3 regions of the Streptomyces sp. NPDC048411 genome follow, and region 2 is predicted to be linked to each of the others. Evidence: predicted binding sites of a transcription regulator. Region 2 holds the regulator's gene; each other region holds the start of a gene.
What was found. The regulator HrcA, encoded in region 2, represses chaperone genes, less so after heat shock. The targets are predictions, from matches to a motif close to TTNGCACTCNGNNNNNCNGAGTGCNAA.
Positions count from the first base shown of each region.

Region 1: the regulator HrcA is predicted to act here: its motif matches at 7,190-7,216, upstream of groL (chaperonin GroEL).
Region 3: the regulator HrcA is predicted to act here: its motif matches at 6,807-6,833, upstream of groES (co-chaperone GroES).

Region 1 covers NZ_JBEZKL010000087.1:22,703-30,470, forward strand. Annotated here, with positions in the region: gene AB0915_RS26265 (Ig-like domain repeat protein) at 1-199, opposite strand, end outside; gene AB0915_RS26270 (LuxR C-terminal-related transcriptional regulator) at 654-1,622, opposite strand; gene AB0915_RS26275 (hypothetical protein) at 1,889-3,115, shown strand; gene AB0915_RS26280 (hypothetical protein) at 3,386-4,618, shown strand; gene AB0915_RS26285 (hypothetical protein) at 4,994-5,185, opposite strand; gene groL (chaperonin GroEL) at 5,407-7,029, opposite strand; gene AB0915_RS26295 (cold-shock protein) at 7,355-7,561, opposite strand.
Region 2 covers NZ_JBEZKL010000018.1:77,963-85,730, reverse strand. Annotated here, with positions in the region: gene AB0915_RS09910 (PDZ domain-containing protein) at 1-2,399, opposite strand, end outside; gene AB0915_RS09905 (hypothetical protein) at 2,481-3,023, opposite strand; gene AB0915_RS09900 (16S rRNA (uracil(1498)-N(3))-methyltransferase) at 3,118-3,864, opposite strand; gene AB0915_RS09895 (nitronate monooxygenase) at 3,861-4,934, opposite strand; gene dnaJ (molecular chaperone DnaJ) at 5,078-6,214, opposite strand; gene hrcA (heat-inducible transcriptional repressor HrcA) at 6,215-7,231, opposite strand; gene AB0915_RS09880 (MBL fold metallo-hydrolase) at 7,413-7,768, shown strand, end outside.
Region 3 covers NZ_JBEZKL010000139.1:2,091-9,858, reverse strand. Annotated here, with positions in the region: gene AB0915_RS32425 (substrate-binding domain-containing protein) at 1-360, shown strand, start outside; gene AB0915_RS32420 (hypothetical protein) at 523-915, shown strand; gene AB0915_RS32415 (sugar ABC transporter permease) at 915-1,808, shown strand; gene AB0915_RS32410 (carbohydrate ABC transporter permease) at 1,805-2,659, shown strand; gene AB0915_RS32405 (hydroxyacid dehydrogenase) at 2,706-3,734, shown strand; gene AB0915_RS32400 (ester cyclase) at 3,822-4,517, shown strand; gene groL (chaperonin GroEL) at 4,611-6,236, opposite strand; gene groES (co-chaperone GroES) at 6,337-6,645, opposite strand; gene AB0915_RS32385 (hypothetical protein) at 7,128-7,577, opposite strand.

The DNA of each region.
Region 1 (7,768 bases), on a different contig from region 2:
TGTAGTCGGTGACGACGATCTTGTCCTGAGACCTGTCGCTGAAGTACAGCCGCTGGTGGATGCCGTCGACGACCGTGTCGTCCGCGGACGCGACCGGGATGATCCTGGTGGTGTCGGCGGACGCCGGTGCGGCGGTGAGCACCGCCGAACTGAAAAGGACCGCCAGTACGGTGGCGGCCGGGAGAATGCGCATACGCATGGTGATTCGAACCCCCCGGAACGAGTGTGAGGCCACTGCGTACAGCTGACAGGTAAAAGTCCCTGTGTGTGACCTGTGCTGAACGTGTGGCGAGTGAGCGAAGAATAGGTCATGCCACCGACAGCATGACCGGCGCCCCCACCACCGACGTCCGGTGGGCCCGCGCGCCAATGAGGGCTGTCGGTGGGCATGTTCAGGACCGGGCATCGTCGCGATGCGGCGAGCGCTTGGCCGAAGTCGCCGGGGACGCCGTCCAAGTAGGGAAGGATGCTGACGCCGTAGCAGTTCCCGAGCCGGCACACCGTCTCGCCGCGAACGCTCGGCAGCGGAGCCACGACGAAGTCCGGGCCCTGCTGCTCGCGCAGGGCCGACGCAGTGTCCATGGCAAGGACATAGTCCGGTCGGTCTTCGCCCCCGAATGGCGCGAGCTGCACGAACAGAGGGTGACGCCCCCTCAGAGCCAGCCGTGACGGCTCGCCTGGACGCCGAGCTGGAAGCGGGTCTGCGCGCCGAGCACCTCCTGGAGGCGGGTGATGCGGCGGGCCACCGTCCGCTCGCTGACGCCGAGTTCGCGGGCGATCGAATCGTCGGTCAGGCCACCGCTGAGAAAGGTGAGGAGTTGCCGGTTCTCGGCGGTGGCAGTTGTGGCGATGTCGTTCGGTGTGTCGACGGCGGAGGGCAGCGGGACGGCGATCTGCCAGAACGACTCGAACACGCCGATGAGCGCGTCGAGGAGGTCCGATCGCTGCACGACAATATGGTGACGACGGTCCCAATTACTCGCAGGGGGACACACGAGGGCAAAGCGGTCGTCACAAATGCCCATGTTCAGCGGGATGTCGGGAAAGACACGCGCTCGCTCACCGAGGTCGATGGAGGTCTGGACGCCCTCCCGGCCGGGCCTGTCGCGCAGCACCTGGGCCCCGTAGACGACCGAGCACTTGACGCCGCGCGTCAGCGCATCCCGAAAACCGGGGGCCAGCATGTTGGGTTGCGCCGATCGGCCGGTGAAGCCGATGGTCAGACAGCGGAGCTGCTCGGTGGCCTCGTCGTAGAGCCGCCGGACGAGTGCGCTGCGAGCCGCCTGCGTCCGGGCGATTTCGATGTAGCTGGCCCCTTCGATGTGGTGGTCGCGCCAGAAGCGAGACAGCTCCTCAACGCCGTTGCGCAGCGCGGCGAGTTCCTTGGTGCGGCTTTCCACCACGGGGTCGAGCGCGGCACGTGGGGGGTGAGCGACAAGCCGTGCGTCGTCCCGTTCCACCAGGCCGAGGCCGGTCAGTTCGTCGACCGCCGTGCTCATGGCGTGCGAGGCCACGCGCAGGGCGCCCGCCAGTTCAGCCGGGGCCATCGGGCCTCGCTCGACGAGGGTGAGGTAGACGTCCTCGGCCGTTGTGCTGATACCTATGCCATGCATTGAATGCATATGCCAATTATCACATGCGGGGACCGGACGAGGTGAGTGCCGTCGGACACAGTGCTCTGCGTGTGTCAGCACGGCAGGTGCGATGGTTCCGGTGATCTCCAAGGGTGCGCGGCCTGTCAGGTTTCTGCCATGCCGGATTCGGACAACACCAACTCTTCACCGGCGCGCCACTTCCTCGCAGACTCTGCGTACGACACAGCTGACCGCCCCTCACTCCGCAGGGACACCCCCGCGCGTCGGCTCGAACGCACACGAAGGAGTTCTCCGTGAAGAAGACCCTGGCCTGGGCTGTCACCGTTGGGATCGCAGCCACCTGCACGCTCGGTGCCGCCCTGCCGGCCGCGGCCGCGGACGACACGACGTCCGCCGCCGTCACGTCCGCCGCCTCCTCCGGCTCCGCGTTCGACACCTCCCGCCTCTCCCCGGAGGCGAAGGCCCTCGCCGACAAGATCCTGGCCGCGCTGCCGGCCGGCTGGCAGCAGCGCCGCGATGCCGCCGCCGCCAAGTACGGCATCCACGACACCCAGTGGGCGGACCTCCGCGACAGCGCCATCAATCCGGGCGACTACCAGTGCGGTAGCACGGCGATGAGGGACTACTCGAGGAAGATGCTGGAAGGCGCCGACCCCGGGCTGCTCTTTGCCCTTAGCTTCTTCGGCGTGCTCGACATGCCCACCTACGACGCGCTGTTCTTCGGCAGCGAGTCGAAGTCCAACACCTTCGGCGTCAACGGCGAGTACACCAACGAGCTGACGCACGAAGGAAAGAACCTGAAGAAGTTCTGGGACATCTACTCCGACGACATCCAGCTCATGCCGATGCATGGCGGCGCGCTCTTCTCCTCCCCGGAGCGGCTGGCCCCCGTCGTGGGCCTGATGTACGGCCTCGAGGGCCAGGATGCGCAGAACGTGGCCCAGCTGTTCATCCTGTTGGTCAACGCCGATCCCGTCCTCCAGGGCGGCAACAACCCGATCTTCACCTTCAACGCGTTCGCCTTCTCCGAGAAGGGCGACCCGCAGCCGGCAGGCATCTCCGACCGCATCGTCATGGGCGACGGCATCCTGGAGGCCCTGAAGGCCGTGGGCCTCGGCGACACCGCCCCGCGCGCCATCCTCGCCCACGAGTTCGGCCACCACGTGCAGTACGAGGACAACCTCTTCGCCAACACCACGCTCACCGGGCCGGAGGCCACCCGCCGCACCGAGCTGATGGCGGACGCGTTCGGCACGTACTTCCTCACCCACTCGCGGGGCGAGGCCCTCAACGCCAAGCGGGTGCTGGGCTCCGAGAAGTCCTTCTACGAGGTCGGCGACTGCGGCTTCAAGAGCCCCGGCCACCACGGCACGCCCAACCAGCGCTTCGCGGCCTCCTCGTGGGGCGCGAGCGTGGCCGATGACGCCGCCAACCAGGGCCACATCCTGCCCTCGCTGAAGCTCGACGAGCTGTTCGAGGCGAAGCTGCCGGACATCGTGAAGCCGGACACCACGAACTGAGTGTCGTGAACGACCGGGTGGGTGCGGCTCGGCGGGCTCTGAGGCCCGCCGGGCCGCACCCGCCGCACTCGGCCCCGAGAGGCCTGCCGGAAGGGGCAGGGGTCTTGGATCAGCGGTCCCGGCACCTTCTTGCCACGCCGGATTCCGCCCGTACGAACGCTGCATCGGGACGCCGGTCCCTCGCAGACTCTGCATCCGGCACCGCCGACCGCCTCCCTCACTCCGCAGGGACACCTCCGCGCGTCGGCTCGCACACTTAGGAGTTCCCCCGTGAAGAAGACCCTTGCCTGGGCTGTCACCGCTGGGATCGCGGCCACCTGCACCCTCGGTGCCGCCCTGCCGGCCACGGCGGCGGACGCCACGACGTCCGCCGCCGTCACGTCCACCGCGTCCCCCGGCGCCGCGCTGGACACCTCCCGCCTGTCCCCGGAGGTGAAGGCCCTCGTCGACGAGATGCTGGCCAACCTGCCGGCCGACTGGCAGGAGCGCCGCGAGGCCGCCGCCGCCCAGTACGGCATCCACGAAACCCAGTGGGCGGACCTCCGCAACAGCATCATCAACCCGGGCGACCACCAGTGCGGGGACACGGCGTTCAGGGATTACGCGACCGGCCTGCGGACAGGCATCCAGGATCAGGACCTGCGCGACTGGCTCGACGTCTTCGGCGTGTTCGACATACCGACCTATGACGCGCTGTACTTCGGCAGCGAGTCGAAGTCCAACACCTTCGGCGTCAACGGCGAGTACACCAACGAGCTGACGTCCGAGGGCAAGGACCTGAAGAGGTTCTGGGACATCAACTCCGACGACATCCAGCTCGTGCCGATGCACGGCCGCGAGGTCTTCTCCTCCCCGCAGCGGGTGGCCCGCGTTCTCTCACTGATGTTCGGGATCAAGAACGAGCCGGTGGTGCAGAGACTGGCCCAGTTCGTCATCAGCCTCGTCAACGCCGACCCCGTCCTCCAGGGCGGCGACAACCCGCTCTTCACCTTCAACGCGTTCGCCTTCTCCGAGAAGGGCGACCCGAACCCGGCAGGCATCTCCGACCGCATCGTCATGGGTGACGGCATCCTTCAGGCACTGAACGTGCTGGGCCTGGGCGACAACGGTCCGCGTTCCGTCCTCGCCCACGAGTTCGGCCACCACGTCCAGTACGAGGACAGCCTCTTCGCCAACACCACGCTCACCGGGCCGGAGGCCACCCGCCGCACCGAGCTGATGGCGGACGGTTTCGGCACGTACTTCCTCACCCACTCGCGCGGTGAGGCCCTCAACGCCAAGCGGGTGCTGGACACCGAGAAGTCCTTCTACCAGGTCGGCGACTGCAGCTTCGACAGCCCCGGCCACCACGGCACGCCCAACCAGCGCTTCGCGGCCTCCTCGTGGGGCGCGAGCGTGGCCAATAACGCCGCCAACCAGGGCCACATCCTGCCCTCGCTGAAGCTCGACAAGCTGTTCGAGGCGAAGCTGCCGGACATCGTGAAGCCGGACGCCACGAACTGAATCCTCTGAACCGGGTGCAGCCCGGCGGGCCCTGACGCCTGCCCGGCTGCACCCTTCCACCCAAGACCAGTCCGGGCTACAGTGCCCTGCCCCAAACCGGCGAGCATCAGCCGGGAAACGCTCCCCCGGACACTGCGCCATCACGTACTGAACAGCTTGATCACGCGCACGGTGACCCCGTCCGTACCGTTCCGCGTGGCCTGTGCCCCGACGCCGCGCGGCGAGGACCCGGCCCTGCCGGTGCGGGAGACCGAGGGGCGGGTGGAGCAGCAGCAAGCCCGCCGCACCGGCGGCCGACGAGGTGGGCGCTGGGCCAACTGGCCCCGGGGGCCGACGTACGGGCACTTACCGATCCGTCAGGATCAGAAGTCCATGTCACCGCCCGGCATGCCGCCCGGAGCGGCCACGGCGGCCTTTGACGGCGATCTGTTTGAGCGAGGCCTCCAGCGCCGGCTCGACGGCGTTGGCGCCGGTCGCCTCGTCACCCGAGAGCGCCGGCTTCTCGAAGACGGCGGAAGCCTGCAGCAGCGCCGCGCCACCACAAACACCGAGACCACGCCCCCACATGCGGGTGCGGTATTAAGCTGACTGACGCATGGACAAATCCCGACATAAGGAGATATTCGCCATGGCCAAGCGAGGCAACAAGCGACGCGGTCGCAAGAAGAAGAAGGCGAACCACGGCAAGCGCCCCAACGCCTGAACGCACCAGCGCCGGACATGACGTCGGCCCCCGGGACCAACTGGTCCCGGGGGCCGACGTACAGGCACTTACCGATCCGTCAGGATCAGAAGTCCATGTCACCGCCCGGCATGCCGCCCGGAGCGGCCGCAGCGGCCTTCTCCGGCTTGTCGGCGATGACGGCCTCGGTGGTCAGGAACAGCGCGGCGATCGACGCGGCGTTCTGCAGAGCGGAGCGCGTGACCTTCGCCGGGTCGAGAATGCCCTCGGCGATCATGTCGACGTACTCGCCGGTCGCGGCGTTCAGACCGTGGCCGACGGCCAGGTTGCGCACCTTCTCGACGACGACGCCACCCTCGAGACCACCGTTGACGGCGATCTGCTTGAGCGGGGCCTCCAGCGCCAGCTTGACGGCGTTGGCGCCGGTCGCCTCGTCACCCGAGAGCTCCAGCTTCTCGAAGACGGCGGAAGCCTGCAGCAGCGCGACGCCACCACCGGCGACGATGCCCTCCTCGACGGCCGCCTTCGCGTTGCGAACGGCGTCCTCGATGCGGTGCTTGCGCTCCTTGAGCTCGACCTCGGTCGCGGCACCGGCCTTGATGACGGCCACGCCGCCGGCCAGCTTCGCTAGGCGCTCCTGAAGCTTCTCGCGGTCGTAGTCCGAGTCGGAGTTCTCGATCTCGGCACGGATCTGGTTGACGCGACCCTGAACCTGGTCGGTGTCACCGGCGCCGTCGACGATCGTCGTCTCGTCCTTGGTGATGACGACCTTGCGGGCACGGCCCAGCAGGTCCAGGCCGGCGTTCTCCAGCTTGAGACCGACCTCCTCGGAGATGACGGTGCCACCGGTGAGGATGGCGATGTCGCCGAGCATGGCCTTGCGGCGGTCACCGAAGCCCGGGGCCTTGACGGCGACGGACTTGAAGGTGCCACGGATCTTGTTGACGACCAGGGTCGACAGGGCCTCGCCCTCGACGTCCTCGGCGATGATCAGCAGCGGCTTGCCGGACTGCATGACCTTCTCCAGCAGCGGAAGGAGGTCCTTCACGTTGCTGACCTTGGAGTTGACGATCAGGATGTACGGGTCGTCCAGGGACGACTCCATGCGCTCCATGTCGGTGGCGAAGTACGCCGAGATGTAGCCCTTGTCGAAGCGCATACCCTCGGTGAGCTCCAGCTCCAGACCGAAGGTCTGGGACTCCTCGACGGTGATGACGCCTTCCTTGCCGACCTTGTCCATCGCCTCGGCGATGAGCTCGCCGATCTGGGTGTCGGCGGCGGAGATGGAGGCCGTGGAAGCGATCTGCTCCTTGGTCTCCACGTCCTTGGCCTGCTCCAGCAGAGCGGCGGAGACGGCCTCGACGGCCTTCTCGATGCCCCGCTTGAGGGCCATCGGGTTCGCACCCGCGGCGACGTTGCGGAGGCCCTCACGGACGAGTGCCTGGGCGAGAACGGTGGCGGTGGTCGTACCGTCGCCGGCGACGTCGTCCGTCTTCTTGGCGACTTCCTTGACCAGCTCTGCGCCGATCTTCTCGTACGGGTCCTCGAGCTCGATCTCCTTGGCGATGGAGACACCATCGTTGGTGATCGTGGGTGCGCCCCACTTCTTCTCAAGGACAACGTTCCGGCCCTTGGGGCCGAGGGTCACCTTGACGGCGTCGGCGAGCTGGTTCATCCCGCGCTCGAGGCCGCGCCGCGCTTCCTCGTCGAACGCGATGATCTTGGCCATGTGAAGTGGTCCTCCCGGACAGGGGTGGATTGCTCCGGACCGTGTGGCGCCCGCGACGGACGGCCTGCGTGCCTGACGGTTCCTTGCCCCGCCGGGCCTGCGGGCCTCACCGACCCGGTCCTTCTGTCACTCTCAACGTCAGAGTGCTAACGCCCAATGATTAGCACTCGACCCCTTCGAGTGCAAGCGCCCCTTCGAGTTCGCGGATGGCGTCGGGCAGCTGCGGCACGGTCGCGGGCGGGCTCCGGGACGCACGAAGGGCCCGTACCCCCGGAGGTACGGGCCCTTCGTGCGTGAGTAGTGTCGTTGGCCGACCGCGTCGAGCTCAGCCGACGGCGAGCTTGACCATGTCCGCCTGCGGCCCCTTCTGGCCCTGCGAGATTTCGAATTCAACTCGCTGACCCTCTTCGAGGGTGCGGTACCCGTCCATCTGGATCGCACTGTAGTGGACGAAAACATCCGCACCACCGTCGACCGCGATGAAGCCGTACCCCTTCTCCGCGTTGAACCACTTGACGGTGCCCTGAGCCATGCCTAACTCCCCTATTACTGGCCCTTGCACAGGACCGCACTTCGCGGACCCGGGTCAGAACTCACCCTCCGACAGGAGAGGGTGCGTGCGCCGGAACGCGTCGACCGCGGCTGAATGTATCTGTCCAACTGCCCTCTGCAACAGGTCAATCGGACGAGAATTCTGGGCAGCACCGATCGCCCGAATATGAGGAATTTACGCGATTCC
Region 2 (7,768 bases):
GCTGCCGGGTCGGACGTCTCGGACGGCAGGATCCGGTCGATACGCCAATGGCCTTCGTCCGTGCGGGAGATGTCGGCCCCGAGCAGCCCCTGCCGACTTGTGTCGTCGTTCCGGCCGCCCGGCGGCGTCACATACGCGTGCGAGGTGCCGAGCTCTCCCTGCACCTCCCAGAGAAGGTCGACGAGGTCGTCATGGGTGGCGACGCGCGCCAGCACCGGCCGGTAGCGGTCGAGGACGCCGCCCCAGTCGACGCCGTCCATGTCGGGCCGCCAGAAGTTGTCGCGCATGATGCGGCCGGCCTCGTCGTACATCTGACGCCATTCGGCGGCCGGTTCGACCGTCCGGCGGATCCGGGAGAGGTCGACGGTGACGCTGTTGTCGCTGCCGCCGTCGTGGTCGTCGTCGGAGCCCGCCGGGACACGGCTGTCGGCGGGTACGACGCGCAGCTTGCCCCGGGTGTGCAGGACCAGCCGCTTGCCGTCGCCGCTGACGGCGAACCGGCTGACGTCGGAGGCGAGTTCGTCGCTGTGCAGCTTCTCCAGGTCGTACCGCTCCAGGACGGTCTCCGGTCCCCGGGAGTCCGGCGTCGCCGCTGCCGTACCGAGCACGCCCGTCACCGGGTGCCGCAGCCACAGCAGTCCGTCCTTCGCCGCGCGCAGCGAGGAGTAGCGGGCGGCCTCGACGGGCAGCGGCACGATCCGGTCGGCGAGCCCGTCGAGATCGATCCGGGTGACGGGCAGCGCGGTGGGGTTGTCCTGGTCGCCGTCGCCGGAGCTCTTCTCCTTCTCGGTCGGGCGGCCGTGGCGCTGCGGCCCGAACGGGGAGGGCGTGGTGGCGGCGAGCGTCAGCAGGTGCGGGCGGCAGGCGCCGACGAAGGCCAGGTCGAAGACATGCGCGTCGTAGATCGGGTCGAAGGCCCGCTCGGAGAGGAAGGCGAGGTGCTTGCCGTCGACGGTGAACGCGGGGGCGTAGTCCCGGAAGCGGAGCGGCGTGGCCTCGGCGACCGACAGATCGGCGAGGTGCGCGAGCTTGAGCTGGCGCAGCGGCTCGGGCCCGGGGTGGGACCAGGCGAGCCATGCCGAGTCCGGCGAGAAGACGAGTCCGGAGACGTCGCCGTGTTCGCTGCGGTCGACCTCGTGGACCTCGCCGCTCTCCCGCTCGACGATCAGGATCCGGCCGTCGTGCGAGGCGACGGCGAACCGGCTGCCGTCGGCGGCCACCGCCAGGTCGAGCACCCTGCCGAGCCGGCCGGCGGCCAGCCGGCGCGGTGCGGTGCCCGGAGCGGTTCCGGTGGCGGGTGCGCACTCCAGGGCGTCGTCGCCCTCCGCGTCGGTGACCCAGACGACGTGCTGATCGCCGTCGGCCTGGAAGGTACGGGGCAGTCTGGCCCGTACCCCGGGTTCGACGGCCAGTGCGCGGGCCGGGCCCTCGCGGTGGGTGACCCAGTGGACGGCGCCGCGCGTCCCGACGGCACTGCCGCGGCCGGTACGGTCCGGGGACGCCGAGTCGAGGTGGCTCCCGGCGTGCACGGAGTGCGGCTGGAGGTCGGCGCGCTGGCCGCCGAGGCGGATGTCGAGACGCCGGGGACCGGCGCCTTCCAGGTCGTCGAGCAGCCACAGCTCACCGGCCGAGGCGTAGCTGACGCGGGTGCCGTCGGTCGTCGCGTGGCGGGCGTAGAAGCCCTCGGCCTCGGTGTGCCGGCGCAGGTCGGAGCCGTCGGGGAGCGAGGAGTAGAGCGCGCCGACGCCTTCGTGGTCGGAGAGGAAGGCGAGACGGTCGCCTACCCACATCGGGCATTCGATGTTGCCGTCGAGGCCCTCGTGGATCCGTACGAAGTCCGCGACGCCGTCCGGCCCCTGGCCTTCCCCGGGTGCTTGCGCGAGCCACAACTTGCCCGCCGTGCCGCCCCGGTAACGCTTCCAGGTGGCGGCCTCGCGCCCCATGGTGGCGGAGAGCAGCAGGACCCGGCCGCCGGGTCCGTACGCGAGGGAGCCGACCGGTCCGTACGGCAGGGTCCGCGCGGGTCCGCCGTCGACCGGGACGGCCCGGGCCCAGCTTCGGCGCAGCGACACCTGCCCCTGGGTGCTGGTGACCAGGACGTCGCCCTCGGGGGTCCAGCCGCGCACGGTGGTCCGCGCGTCGCCCCAGTAGGTCAGCCGCTTCGAAGGGCCTCCGTCGACGGGGGCGAGGTGCACCTCGGGGGCGCCGTCCCGGGTGGATGTCCAGGCGACGTGGGTGCCGTCGGGCGATATGTGTGGCTGGCGGACGGGCCGGTTGTCGGCGCTGACCCGCCAGGCCCGGCCGCCGTCGAGCGGCGCCAGCCAGACATCGTCCTCGGCGGTGAAGGCGATCAATTCGCCCTGGACATGGGGGTACCGGAGATAGGCAGGCTGTGTCACATCGATCACCCTAGGCTGCGGTCGTGCTCCGGGGAACGGGGTTGGCCGGAGTCCGCCCCTCTGCCCGCGTGTCGAACCCACTCACTTGCCCTGCGGATATCCGGTCACCGTGACGGTCACCGTGACGGTCGGCCGGGCACGGCCACCACCACCGCCTTTTCCACCGCCCGTCGGCGGTGTCACGCCGCCGGTCGAGGGGGCGGCGTGACAGTTGCCGAGTACATCGGCCCGCAGGACGGTCCTGCCGCCGACCTTCCCGGTCAAGTCCCCCCGTACACAAAGCCCGCTGACCTCCTTCGTGACCTTGCCGACGAGGGTGATGTCCTTTCCGCCGACGGTCCGGCCGCGGCAGTCGACGTGCGCCACCTGCCGCACGGACGCGGAGCGCGAGGGCGAGGACGGCGTCTTACCGCCGCCCTCGACCTCGGCCGTGCAGTTCAGCCACTGCACATCGACCCCTTTGCGCTCCAGCGCCGCGGTGCCGGTCCGGTCGGTGGTCAGGGCGACGGACGCGGTGTTCAGCCCGTCGATCGGCTCGCAGGCGACGGCCCCCGCAGCCGCCGCACCGACGAGGCACAGTACGGCCGGAATGCGATGGGTCCGGCCGCGACCCCATGGACTCAATGCCCTCAATGTCCCCATACGTGGCAGGGTCCCACCACTTCCCCGCGGTGCGGTAGACCTCTTGCAGCCACACCGGACGTGTTGTATACGGCGGTTACGCCCAACGGCCGGTGCGCCCCAGCAGCAGTGCCGTCGCCGCGGTGCCCGCCGTCGAGGTGCGCAGGACGCTCCGGCCGAGCCGGCAGGTCCGGGCACCCGCCTCGGCGAAGGCCGCTAGTTCCTCGGGCGCCACACCGCCCTCGGGGCCCACGACCAGGACGATCTCGCCCCCTGCGGGCAGTCCGACGGTGGCCAGCGGCTCGCTGTCGTACCCCCGGTCCTCGTGCAGGACGGCCGCGAAGTCGGCTGTGGCCAGAAGTGCGGCAACCTGTTTGGTCGTCAGTGCGTCCGTCACCTCCGGGAATCGCACCCGGCGCGATTGCTTGCCCGCCTCGCGAGCCGTGTTGCGCCACTTCGCGAGGGCCTTGAGACCGCGGTCGCCCTTCCACTGGGTGATGCAGCGCGAAGCCTGCCACGGCACGATCGCGTCGACGCCCGTCTCCGTCATCGTCTCGACGGCGACCTCGCCGCGGTCACCCTTGGGGAGCGCCTGGACCACGGTGATGCGGGGTGTGGGACGGGGCTCCTCGTGGACCGTGCAGAGGTCCGTCACCACCAGCCGGTCCTTGCCCTCGGCGGCCCGCACGACCCCTTCCGTCCACCGGCCGTGTCCGTCCGTCAGGACGACGTCCTCACCGGCCCGCAGCCGCTTGACCGAAACGGCGTGCCGCCCCTCAGGACCGTCCAGGACGAACTCGGGCCCGGCGGGGACCTGTTCGACGACGAAGACCGGTGCGGTCACTGCGTGCTCCTTGTGCTCGGTGCCGCGTGCGCGGCGTCCAGTTCTTCGGCGAGCAGCTCGACCAGCCGGCCGGCCGGCAACTCGCGTGCCATGCGGTGGCCCTGGCCCGCCCACAGGGCCATGCCCTGCGCATCCCCGGCCCTGGCCGCGGCCTTGCGCAGCCCGCTGGTGACATGGTGCACCTGCGGGTAGGCGGCGGGGGCGTACGGACCGTGCTCGCGCACGAAGCGGTTGACGAGGCCGCGGGCGGGGCGTCCGGAGAACGCCCGGGTCAGGGCCGTCCGTACGAACAGCGGGTTGGTCAGCGCCTGCTTGTGCAGCAGATGGGCGCCGGACTCGGGACAGACCAGGAATGCCGTGCCGAGCTGCGCCGCCTCCGCGCCCGCCGCGACGACCGCCGCGATCTGGGAGCCGCGCATGATGCCGCCGGACGCGATGAGCGGCAGCTGGACGGTCTCACGGACCTGGGCCACCAGGGAGAGCAGCCCGATGCCGGTGTCGTCGGTCTGCGGGTCGTCGCGGTGGGTGGACCGATGGCCGCCCGCCTCGACGCCCTGGACACAGATCGCGTCGGCGCCCGCCCACTGGGCGGCCTGGGCCTCCTCGGGCGAGGTGACCGTTACGACGGTGTACGTACCGACTCCGGCGAGCGCGTCGAGGGCGTCGCGGGTGGGGCAGCCGAACGTGAAGGAGACCACCGGAACGGGGTCCTCCAGGAGAATCGCGAGTTTGGCCTCGTAGCCATCGTCACCACTGGAGTCCGGGTCACCGAGCGGGGTCTCGTACCAGGCGGCCTCACCGGCGAGCTGGTGCCGGTACACCTCGACGGCGCTCGGGTCGGCGAGGTTCGGCTGCGGCATGAAGAGGTTGACGCCGAACGGCTGACCGGTCATTCCGCGCAGCTGTTTGATCTCGTTGTACATGCCGTCCGCTGTCTTGTACCCGGCGGCCAGGAAGCCGAGCCCACCGGCTTCGGCAACGGCCGACACGAGCTGCGGACAGGACACACCGCCCGCCATGGGGGCCTGCACGATCGGATACCGGCAGAGATCGGTCAACGCAGATGACATGACCGCATCGTGTCACGTTCGGTGCACCCTGCCGAATCAGCCACGGCATGGCCGGAGCGGTATACGCGGAACGCCGTAGCGCCCGCCGGTCCGGGGACGGGCGGGCGCTACGGCGCAAGGGAACAGCGGGGTACGGACGGTCCTCAGCGGCCGTTGAACGCATCCTTCAGGCGGGAGAAGAGTCCCTGTTGCCCTGGCTGGAACTGACCGGTGGGCCGCTCCTCGCCACGCAGCTTCGCGAGCTCCCGCAGCAGTCGCTCCTGCTCCGGGTCCAGCTTCGACGGGGTCGTCACCTCGACGTGCACGATCAGGTCGCCGCGCCCGCCGCCCCGCAGATGCGTGATGCCGCGGCCATGCAGCGGGACCGACTGGCCGGACTGGGTGCCCGGCCGGATGTCGACCTCCTCCAGGCCGTCGAGCGTCTCCAGCGGCACCTTCGTGCCGAGCGCGCCCGCCGTCATGGGGATGGTGACCGTGCAGTGCATGTCGTCGCCGCGGCGCTGGAACACCGGGTGCGGCAGCTCATGGATCTCGACGTACAGGTCGCCGGCCGGGCCGCCGCCGGGGCCGACCTCGCCCTCGCCCGCGAGCTGGATGCGGGTGCCGTTGTCGACACCGGCGGGGATCTTCACGGTGAGCGTGCGCCGCGAACGGATGCGGCCGTCACCGGCACACTCCGGGCACGGGGTCGGCACGACCGTACCGAAGCCCTGGCACTGCGGGCAGGGCCGTGAGGTCATGACCTGACCGAGGAACGACCGGGTGACCTGGGAGACCTCGCCGCGGCCGCGGCACATGTCACAGGTCTGGGCGGAGGTGCCGGGTGCGGCGCCCTCGCCACTGCAGGTCGTACAGACGACGGCCGTGTCGACCTGGATGTCCTTGGTGGTACCGAACGCCGCTTCGGCGAGATCGATCTCCAGCCGGATCATCGCGTCCTGGCCGCGCCGGGTGCGCGACCGCGGTCCGCGCTGCGACGCCGTGCCGAAGAACGCGTCCATGATGTCGGAGAAGTTGCCGAAGCCACCCTGTCCGAATCCGCCCGCGCCACCGCCGCCGGAGGCGGACAGCGGGTCGCCGCCGAGGTCGTAGACCTGCTTCTTCTGCGGGTCCGACAACACCTCGTAGGCGGCGTTGATCTCCTTGAACCGCTCCTGGGTCTTCGGATCGGGGTTGACGTCCGGATGCAGCTCGCGTGCGAGCCGCCGGAAGGCCTTCTTGATCTCGTCCTGAGAGGAGTCGCGGCGCACGCCGAGAACGGCGTAGTAGTCGGTGGCCACTTACGACTCCGCCAGGATCTGTCCGACGTAACGTGCCACTGCGCGTACCGCTCCCATCGTTCCGGGGTAGTCCATGCGGGTCGGTCCGACCACGCCGAGTTTGGCGACTGCCTCGTCGCCCGAACCGTAGCCGACCGCGACGACGGACGTGGAGTTGAGCCCCTCGTGGGCGTTCTCGTGCCCGATACGTACGGTCATGCCCGAGTCCTTGGCCTCGCCGAGCAGCTTCAGCAGCACGACCTGCTCCTCCAGCGCCTCCAGCACCGGCCGGATCATCAGAGGGAAGTCGTGCCCGAAGCGGGTGAGGTTGGAGGTGCCGCCGATCATCAGCCGCTCCTCCGTCTCCTCGACAAGGGTTTCGAGCAGGGTGGAGAGCACGGTGGACACGGTTCCCCGGTCCTCGCTCTCGAAGGATTCCGGCAGGTCCTGCACCAGTTGCGGGACGTCCGAGAACCGGCGCCCCACGACCCGGCTGTTGAGCCGGGCCCGCAGATCGGCAAGAGAGGTCTCACCGAACGGCGCGGGACAGTCGATCATGCGCTGTTCGACTCGGCCGGTGTCCGTGATCAGCACGAGCATCAGCCGGGCGGGCGCCAGCGACAGCAGTTCCACATGCCGAACCGTGGACCGGGTCAGTGAGGGGTACTGCACGACGGCGACCTGCCGGGTCAACTGCGCGAGCAGCCGTACGGTGCGGCCCACGACATCGTCGAGGTCGACCGCGCCGTCGAGGAAGTTCTGGATGGCCCTGCGCTCCGGCGACGACAGGGGCTTGACCCCCGCGAGCTTGTCGACGAAGAGCCGGTAGCCCTTGTCCGTCGGGATGCGACCCGCGCTGGTGTGGGGCTGGGCGATGAAACCCTCGTCCTCGAGCACAGCCATGTCGTTACGGACGGTGGCCGGGGAGACCCCCAGCTTGTGCCGCTCGGTGAGCGCCTTGGAGCCGACCGGCTCCTCGGTGCCGACATAGTCCTGGACGATGGCGCGCAGCACCTCGAGTCTGCGTTCGCTGAGCATGGCGCACACCTCCAGCTGTGTTTCCTCGGCGGTTCTGGTGGATCTCCGGTGATTCCTGGCACTCGATGCGTACGAGTGCCAGCGACCCCCGCCAGTGTACGGCGGTCGGGTGGGGCCCTAGCAAGGGCGACCGGCCACGCCACCCCGAGACTGCGCAGGTCGTTGCCGATAGCGTCTCCGCATGGACGCGTCTTGGGAAGAGTTCGGCTGGGAGCGACTGGGCAACGGTGTGGGCCGCCGGAGGCTCCCCGGGTGGGATGCCACGGTCGCACTGGTGGTCGGAGCGGAGGCAGCCCTGCTCTTCGACACGGGATCGACGCTGCGCGAAGGTGTGGAGATACGGACCCAGGTGCAGGCCATGACCGGCCGGAGGGTGACGCATATCGCACTCAGCCACCCTCATTTCGACCATGTGCTCGGCACCGCGGCATTCGCCGGGGCGGAGGTGTACGGCGCGATCGGTACGGCCGCTCTCCTCACCAACGGTGCGGACGAGCTGTACGCCGACGCGGTACGCCACGGGGTGTCCGAGGAGGA
Region 3 (7,768 bases), on a different contig from region 2:
GAGCTGGCTCCCGAGGCCTTCGAGGCGGCGGTGCAGGCGCTGCGCGAGGCGGTCGTCTCGGGGGTGGCCACGGCGGCGCTGATCCATAACGACGTGGACGCGATCCAGGTGGTGCAGCGCCTGGCCGAGCTGGGTGTGCGGGTGCCGGACGACCTGGCGCTGATCGCGTACGACGACGAGGTGGCGGCGCTCGCGGACACACCGCTGACGGCGGTGGCGCCGCCCAAGCGCGATGTGGGCCGGCATGCCACCGATCTGCTGGTGGAACGGCTCGGCGAGGATGCGGGCGCGCCGCGGCGCCATCTGACGCTGCTGCCGCAGCTGCGGGTCCGCGACTCGTGCGGTTCCCCCCTCCCGTAACCCGTCCCCCGCGGCCCCCTCCCGCAGCTCCCGCCTCCCGCTTCCGCACGCAACTCATGTGATCTTTTTTCGATCAATCAATCTTTCGCTCTTGACTTCGGTCACTACTGGTTCAAAGATCACGGCCAACGCCAATGTCGTCGCCTGTTCAGGAGCCTCGCTGTGAGCCGCAGTTCGAGCAGAACGTCCCTTGCCCTCGTCGGCGCCGCCACCTGGATGTCGACCACCGAGGACGGCATCAAGGCCCGGATCGCGTCCGGCACGTCGAGCGCCTTCCCGGCCGCGGCCGAGCTGCGCCCGGTGGCGAAGAAAGCCTTCGACGCGGACTTCTACGGCGGCGAGGACATCTACCAGGTGTTCGAGGAGGCGGCGACGTCCATCGGCCCCGACTGGACCTGGGGTCCGACGACCGGCACGACGAACACCGCCATCAAGGACCAGTTCGGCAAGGTCGCGGCCGGCGGCACGACGATCGCCGACGCGGTCAGGGCGGGCCATGACGCCACGGTCGCCGAGCTGAAGAAGCGCGGTCTGAAGGTCGAGGACGCAGGCTGATGAAGCGCGCCCGGACGACCGGAGCCGCCGGCATTCTGCTGGGACCCTTCTTCGTACTGTTCACGTTGGCGATGGTGGTGCCGATCGGATACGCGGTCTGGCTCAGCCTGTTCACCGAGAAACAGTCCGGCCTGGGCTTCGGCGGCACCGAGACCGTCTTCAGCGGACTCGACAACTACACGGCGGCGCTGGGCGACCGGGCGTTCCGCGAGGGCTTCGGCGTACTCCTCGGATACTGCCTCTTCTACATTCCGCTGCTGCTCATCGGGGCCCTCGCCCTCGCCCTGCTGCTGGACTCCACGCTGGCCTGCGCCCGCCGGTTCTTTCAGCTCGCGCTCTTCCTGCCGCATGCCGTGCCGGGCATCATCGCCGCGCTGATCTGGGTGTACCTCTACACGCCGCAGCTCAGCCCGGTCATCAGCGCCATGGAGTCCGGCGGTATCGGCTTCGACTTCTTCTCCCCCGAGGGCGCGCTCCCGTCCGTTGTCAACATCGCCCTGTGGGAGTGGCTCGGCTACAACATGGTGATCTTCTACGCGGCGCTGCAGGCCATCGACCGGTCCGTGCTCGAAGCGGCCACGGTCGACGGGGCGGGCGCCTGGCGCATCGCGCTGAGCATCAAGGTGCCACTGATCCGCGCCTCCGTCGTGATGGTCGCCCTGTTCACGGTCATCGGCTCGCTGCAGCTGTTCACCGAACCGCTGATCCTCAACAAGGGCACCGGATCCGCCGTCTCCTCCACCTGGACGCCGAACATGTACGCGTACACCGCGGCCTTCGAACGCAACGACTACGGCCTCGCGGCCGCGGCCTCCCTCCTGCTGGCCCTCACCGCCGCGCTGCTGTCCTTCGTCGTCACCCGCTTCACCGGCCGGAAGAGCAGGAAGGCATGAACTCCTCAGCTCCGAAGAGCCGTTGGATGTCCAGGACGGCGGTCAACGGTTTCCTGGTCCTCGCGGTCGTCTACATGCTCTTCCCCCTCGTCTGGCTGGTCACCGCCGCCACCAAGGACACCGGTGATCTGCTCGCGGGCAACGCGTTCTCCTTCGACGGCTTCAACCTCGGCGAGAACCTGTCGAACCTCGCCGCCTACGGCGACGGCATCTACTTCCGCTGGTACCTCAACAGCCTCCTCTACGCGGGCGGCGGCGCCATCGTCTGCTCGCTGATCTGTGTCGCCGCGGGGTACGCATTCGACACGTACGAATTCCGGGGCAAGGAGACGCTGTTCGGCCTGGTGCTGATGGGTGTACTGGTCCCGACCACGGCGCTCGCCCTGCCGATGTATCTCCTGGCGTCCAGGACCGGCCTGGTCAACACCTACTGGTCCGTGCTGATCCCAGTCCTCGTCAACCCGTTCGGGGTCTACCTCGCCCGGGTGTTCTCCGCCGGTTACATCCCGAACGAGGCGCTGGAGGCCGCCCGTATCGACGGAGCCGGCGAGTTGCGCGTCTTCTGGTCGATCGGGCTGCGCATGGTCATGCCGGGCTTCGTGACCATCTTCCTCTTCCAGTTCACCGCGATCTGGAACAACTTCTTCCTCCCCCTCGTGATGCTGTCGGACCGCAAGCTGTTCCCGCTGAGCCTCGGTCTGTACTCCTGGAACACCAACACCCACGGCGAGCCGAGCTTCTATCCCCTCGTCGTCACCGGATCCCTCCTCGCCGTGATCCCCCTGATCGTCGCCTTCGTCTCCCTGCAGCGGCACTGGAAGGCAGGGTTGACCGCCGGAAGCGTCAAGTGACCGTCACCCGCCCCTTGAGAGCCCTTTGAGGAGTCCGAGTTCCACCATGCACCACGCCACTGACAACCGGCCGAAAGCCCTGCTGGCGATGGGCCCCGGCATCGCCGACCGGCTCCTCGCCGACCGCCACCGCACGCGACTGGCCGCCCTCACCCGTACGGATCCCCGCTTCGTCGCCCACGACCTGGCCGACCCGACACCGGAGACGGCCGCCGCGCTCGCTGAGGCCGATGTGCTGTTGACCTGCTGGGGTGCGACACCGCTGACCGCCGAGGTGCTGGAGCGCGCGCCGCGGCTACGGGCGGTGGTGCACGCGGCCGGTTCCGTGAAGCACCACATCACGGACGCCTGCTGGGAACGCGGGATCGCCGTCACCTCGGCGGCCTCTGCCAATGCGCTGCCCGTCGCCGAGTTCACCCTTGCCGCGATCCTGTTCGCGGGCAAGCGGGTGCTGCAGACCGCGCAGCGTTACGCCGCCCTGCGCACCGGCCATGACTGGCTCCAAGAGCTCGCCGGCTCCGGCAACTACCGTCGTACGGTCGGCATCATCGGCGCATCCCGCATCGGCCGAAGGGTGATCGAGCTGCTGCACCCCTTCGACCTGGACGTCCTGCTGTACGACCCGTACGTCGACGCGGCGGAGGCGGCCCGGCTGGGCGTACGGCTCGCGGCGCTGGACGAGCTGTGCGCAGGCAGTTCCGTCGTCTCCGTGCATGCGCCGCAGCTGCCGGAGACGCGCCATCTGATCGGCGCGGCGCAGCTGGCGGCGATGGCGACGGGCACGACGCTGATCAACACGGCTCGCGGGTCGCTGATCGACGAGGACGCCTTGCTTCCCCAGCTGCGGAGCGGGCGGCTGCACGCGGTGCTGGATGTGACGGATCCCGAACTTCCGCCCGCGCTCTCGCCGTTGTACGAGCTGCCGAATGTGCTGCTCACTCCGCACATCGCGGGCTCGCTGGGCGACGAGCTGCACCGGATGGCCGACCAGGCACTCGACGAGATGGAGCGGTTCGCGTCCGGTCTGCCCTTCGCGGACCCCGTGCACGCCGGAAGCCTGCGGCACTCGGCCTGAGAGCCTGTCGGGTGACCTCTGCCCCACCCATGTGCGCGGCCTCTAAACTGGAAGGATCCCATCCGGACCGCAGGACCGGGAGACGCCATGAGATTCGTACAAGTAATCGACTGCAAGACCGAGCGGTTCGACGACATGGACCGCCTCATGGACGAATGGGTCGCACAGACCAAGGGCACCCGGACGGCCACGCACAGCCTCATCGGCAAGGACCGCTCCGACGGGTCCCACTACGTCGAGATCGTCGAATTCCCTTCGTACGAAGATGCGATGGCGAACTCGAAGCTGCCGGAGACCGACCAGATCTTCCAGGAGCTGGTGGCGCTCTGCGACGGGATGCCCACCTTCATCGACCTCGATGTGGTCCGTGACGAACAGTTGAACCAGACACTGTCGCGCCGGTTCTTCCACGAGATCGCTGTCGGGGGCAACCTCGAAGCCATCGACGAGGTGTTCGCCCCCGACTACATCGACCACGACGTCGCGAAGGGACTGGACACGGTGATCGGGTCCGACTCCCTGAAGGACGACGTGATCGGATGGCGCGCGGCCTTCGACTTCACCTTCAGCCTGGACCGGCAGGTCTGCGAGGGTGACGATGTCGTGACGCTGTGGACCTGGACCGGCACCCACGAGGGCGACTTCATGGGGATCGCCCCCACGGGCAGGCAGTGCACCATGACGGGCACCACGATCTTCCGGTTCAAGGACGGCAGGATCCAGGAAGGCTGGTGGCACGAGGATCTCCTCGGCCTGATGCGGCAGCTCCGCGCGCTCGACTGATCCAACGGCACAGGACAGCCGAAGGCCCCCGTTCCCCTCGCTGAACAGCGGGAACGGGGGCCTTGTACGGCGGTGAGCCGAGGTGGCAGCGCGTCAGTGCGAGTGACCGTGGCCGCCGTGACCGGCTTCGGCCTCTTCCTCGGCCGGCTTCTCCACGACCAGGGTCTCGGTCGTCAGCAGCAGCGACGCGATGGACGCGGCGTTCTCCAGCGCGGAGCGGGTGACCTTGACCGGGTCGATGACGCCGGCCTTCACCAGGTCGCCGTACTCGCCCGTCGCGGCGTTGAAGCCCTGGCCCTTGTCGAGCTCGGCGACCTTCGAGGTGATGACGTAACCCTCGAGGCCGGCGTTCTCGGCGATCCAGCGCAGCGGCTCGACCGCGGCGCGGCGCACGACCGCGACACCGGTGGCCTCGTCGCCGGTCTTGTCGAGGTTGCCCTCGAGGACCTTGACGGCGTGGACCAGAGCGGAGCCACCACCGGAGACGATGCCCTCCTCGACCGCGGCGCGGGTCGCGGAGATGGCGTCCTCCAGACGGTGCTTCTTCTCCTTGAGCTCCACCTCGGTGGCGGCACCGACGCGGATCACGCACACGCCGCCGGCCAGCTTCGCGAGGCGCTCCTGGAGCTTCTCGCGGTCCCAGTCGGAGTCGGTGGCGTCGATCTCGGCCTTGATCTGGTTGACCCGGCCCTTGACGTCGCCGGGCTCGCCGCCGCCGTCCACGATGGTCGTGTCGTCCTTGGAGACGGTGACACGGCGGGCGGTGCCCAGCACGTCCAGACCGGCCTGGTCGAGCTTGAGGCCGACCTCCTCGGCGATGACGGTCGCACCGGTGAGGGTGGCGATGTCGCCGAGCATGGCCTTGCGGCGGTCACCGAAGCCCGGGGCCTTCACCGCGACGGCGTTGAAGGTGCCACGGATCTTGTTGACGACCAGGGTCGACAGGGCCTCGCCCTCGACGTCCTCGGCGATGATCAGCAGCGGCTTGGAGCCACCGGCCTGGATGACCTTCTCCAGCAGCGGGAGCAGCTCCTGGATCGAGCCGATCTTGCCCTGGTGGATCAGGATGTACGGGTCGTCGAGGACGGCCTCCATACGCTCCTGGTCGGTCACCATGTACGGGGACAGGTAACCCTTGTCGAAGGCCATGCCCTCGGTGAACTCGAGGTCCAGACCGAAGGTGTTGGACTCCTCGACGGTGATGACGCCGTCCTTGCCGACCTTGTCCATCGCGTCCGCGATGAGCTCGCCGACCTGCGAGTCCTGCGCGGAGAGCGCGGCCACGGCGGCAATGTCGGACTTGTCGTCGATCGGGCGGGCGGTCGCGAGGAGCTCCTCGGACACAGCCTTGACCGCGGCGTCGATGCCCTTCTTCAGGGCGGCCGGGGAAGCGCCCGCGGCAACGTTGCGCAGGCCCTCGCGGACGAGCGCCTGGGCCAGCACGGTGGCGGTGGTGGTGCCGTCACCCGCTACGTCGTTGGTCTTGGTCGCCACCTCCTTCACCAGCTGGGCACCGAGGTTCTCGTACGGGTCGTCGAGCTCGACCTCGCGCGCGATGGTGACACCGTCGTTGGTGATGGTGGGAGCGCCGAACTTCTTGTCGATGACGACGTTGCGGCCCTTGGGGCCGATCGTCACCTTGACCGTGTCGGCAAGCTTGTTGACGCCGCGCTCAAGGGCGCGACGGGCGTCTTCGTCGAACTTCAGAATCTTCGCCATGGGAGCTGAACTGTCCTCTCGAACGAACTGCGCCCCTGACCGCCCGGCTTGTTATCTCGCAGGGGACCAGGGGCGCAGAACGGAAGCAAACGTGTGTGAATTACTTCTCGATGATCGCGAGCACGTCGCGAGCCGAGAGGACGAGGTACTCCTCGCCGTTGTACTTCACCTCGGTGCCGCCGTACTTGCTGTACAGCACGATGTCACCGGTCTTGACGTCGAGCGGCAGGCGCTCGCCGTTCTCGAAGCGGCCCGGGCCCACGGCCAGGACGACGCCCTCCTGGGGCTTCTCCTTGGCAGTGTCCGGGATGACCAGGCCAGAGGCCGTGGTCTGCTCGGCGTCGAGCGGCTGGACCACAATGCGGTCCTCAAGCGGCTTGATGGCAACCTTGGAGCTGGTGGTCGTCACGATCCGGCCTCCCCCTTCGGAGATCTCGGGGTTAACTGCGGGGTTAACTGTCTGGGGTGGCGATCAGGTGGGTCCGTCGTCGCGGGTGCCGGACCTGCCGGTCGCACAGTACTGCTGGCACTCTCCAGTGGGGAGTGCCAGAGCTGAGACTATGACCGCGATTAGCACTCGGTCAAGCGGAGTGCCAATTCAGTCCGGTCGTGGCGTCACCGCACCGGACTGCTCCGACCGGAACGACGCACGGGGAACGAAGGGACGAACCGCACCGTTCCGTACGACGGTGGGGAGATGCCGGACGTCACGCCCCCGCGTCGGCGCCCGCGCCTTCATCCGCCGGCACCGCGACCCCGACCGCGACCCCAAGGCGCTGCCCGAGCTGTTCGAGGGCTGGGAAACCGAGACCACCCACGGCTGGTCCCGAACGGCGCGAAGCGCCCGTCCCTCCGGTGCTGCCGGGGGGACGGGCGCTTGCATAGGGTCGCTCACCCCTGGAGCTTCATGCCCTCGGGTGAGGTGAGGCCCTTGTCGGGGTGGGCACGGAACGTCGCCGTCCAGACGGTGGGCGGGCAGGACGTGCCGTTGGGGTGCCGCTCCGCCGGTCTGGCCCGGGTGCTGTCTTCGACGACCGTGTCACCGCTCTTCGCGGACGTCACGGTGAGCCGCACCGGCACGGTGGACGCACCGATGTCGTCGGGGAGTTGGACCGACAGCGAGGCGAACGGGTCGCCGGGACTGCCCGACGTCCGCTCCTCGCAGGTGCCGTCCACGCACAGCCGGATCCTCGCCGCGTCCCGGCCGCCGAAGTCGGCGGGCCGCCACACGGCGGAGACCTGCGAGTCCGCGTCGGCCCCGGTGCACGGCGTGTCCTGGCCGAGGAACGAGCATCCGGTCAGGGCCGCCGCCAGCAGCGGTGCGAGAAGGGCTCGGCGCATGTCAGGAGCACGCTACCGTGCCGGTCGGTCCAAGGCGCTGTTGGCCGGCCCGATGTCGGTGAAGTCGCGCCGCTGCGCGCGAACCGGCCCCGGGCGGGCTCGGTCCAGCCCTTCGCCGCGATCGCACCGCGCCTCGCGGCGGCACGGATCGGGCACCTCGGCTACTACCGCCGGCCGCACCCCGTCCCGGT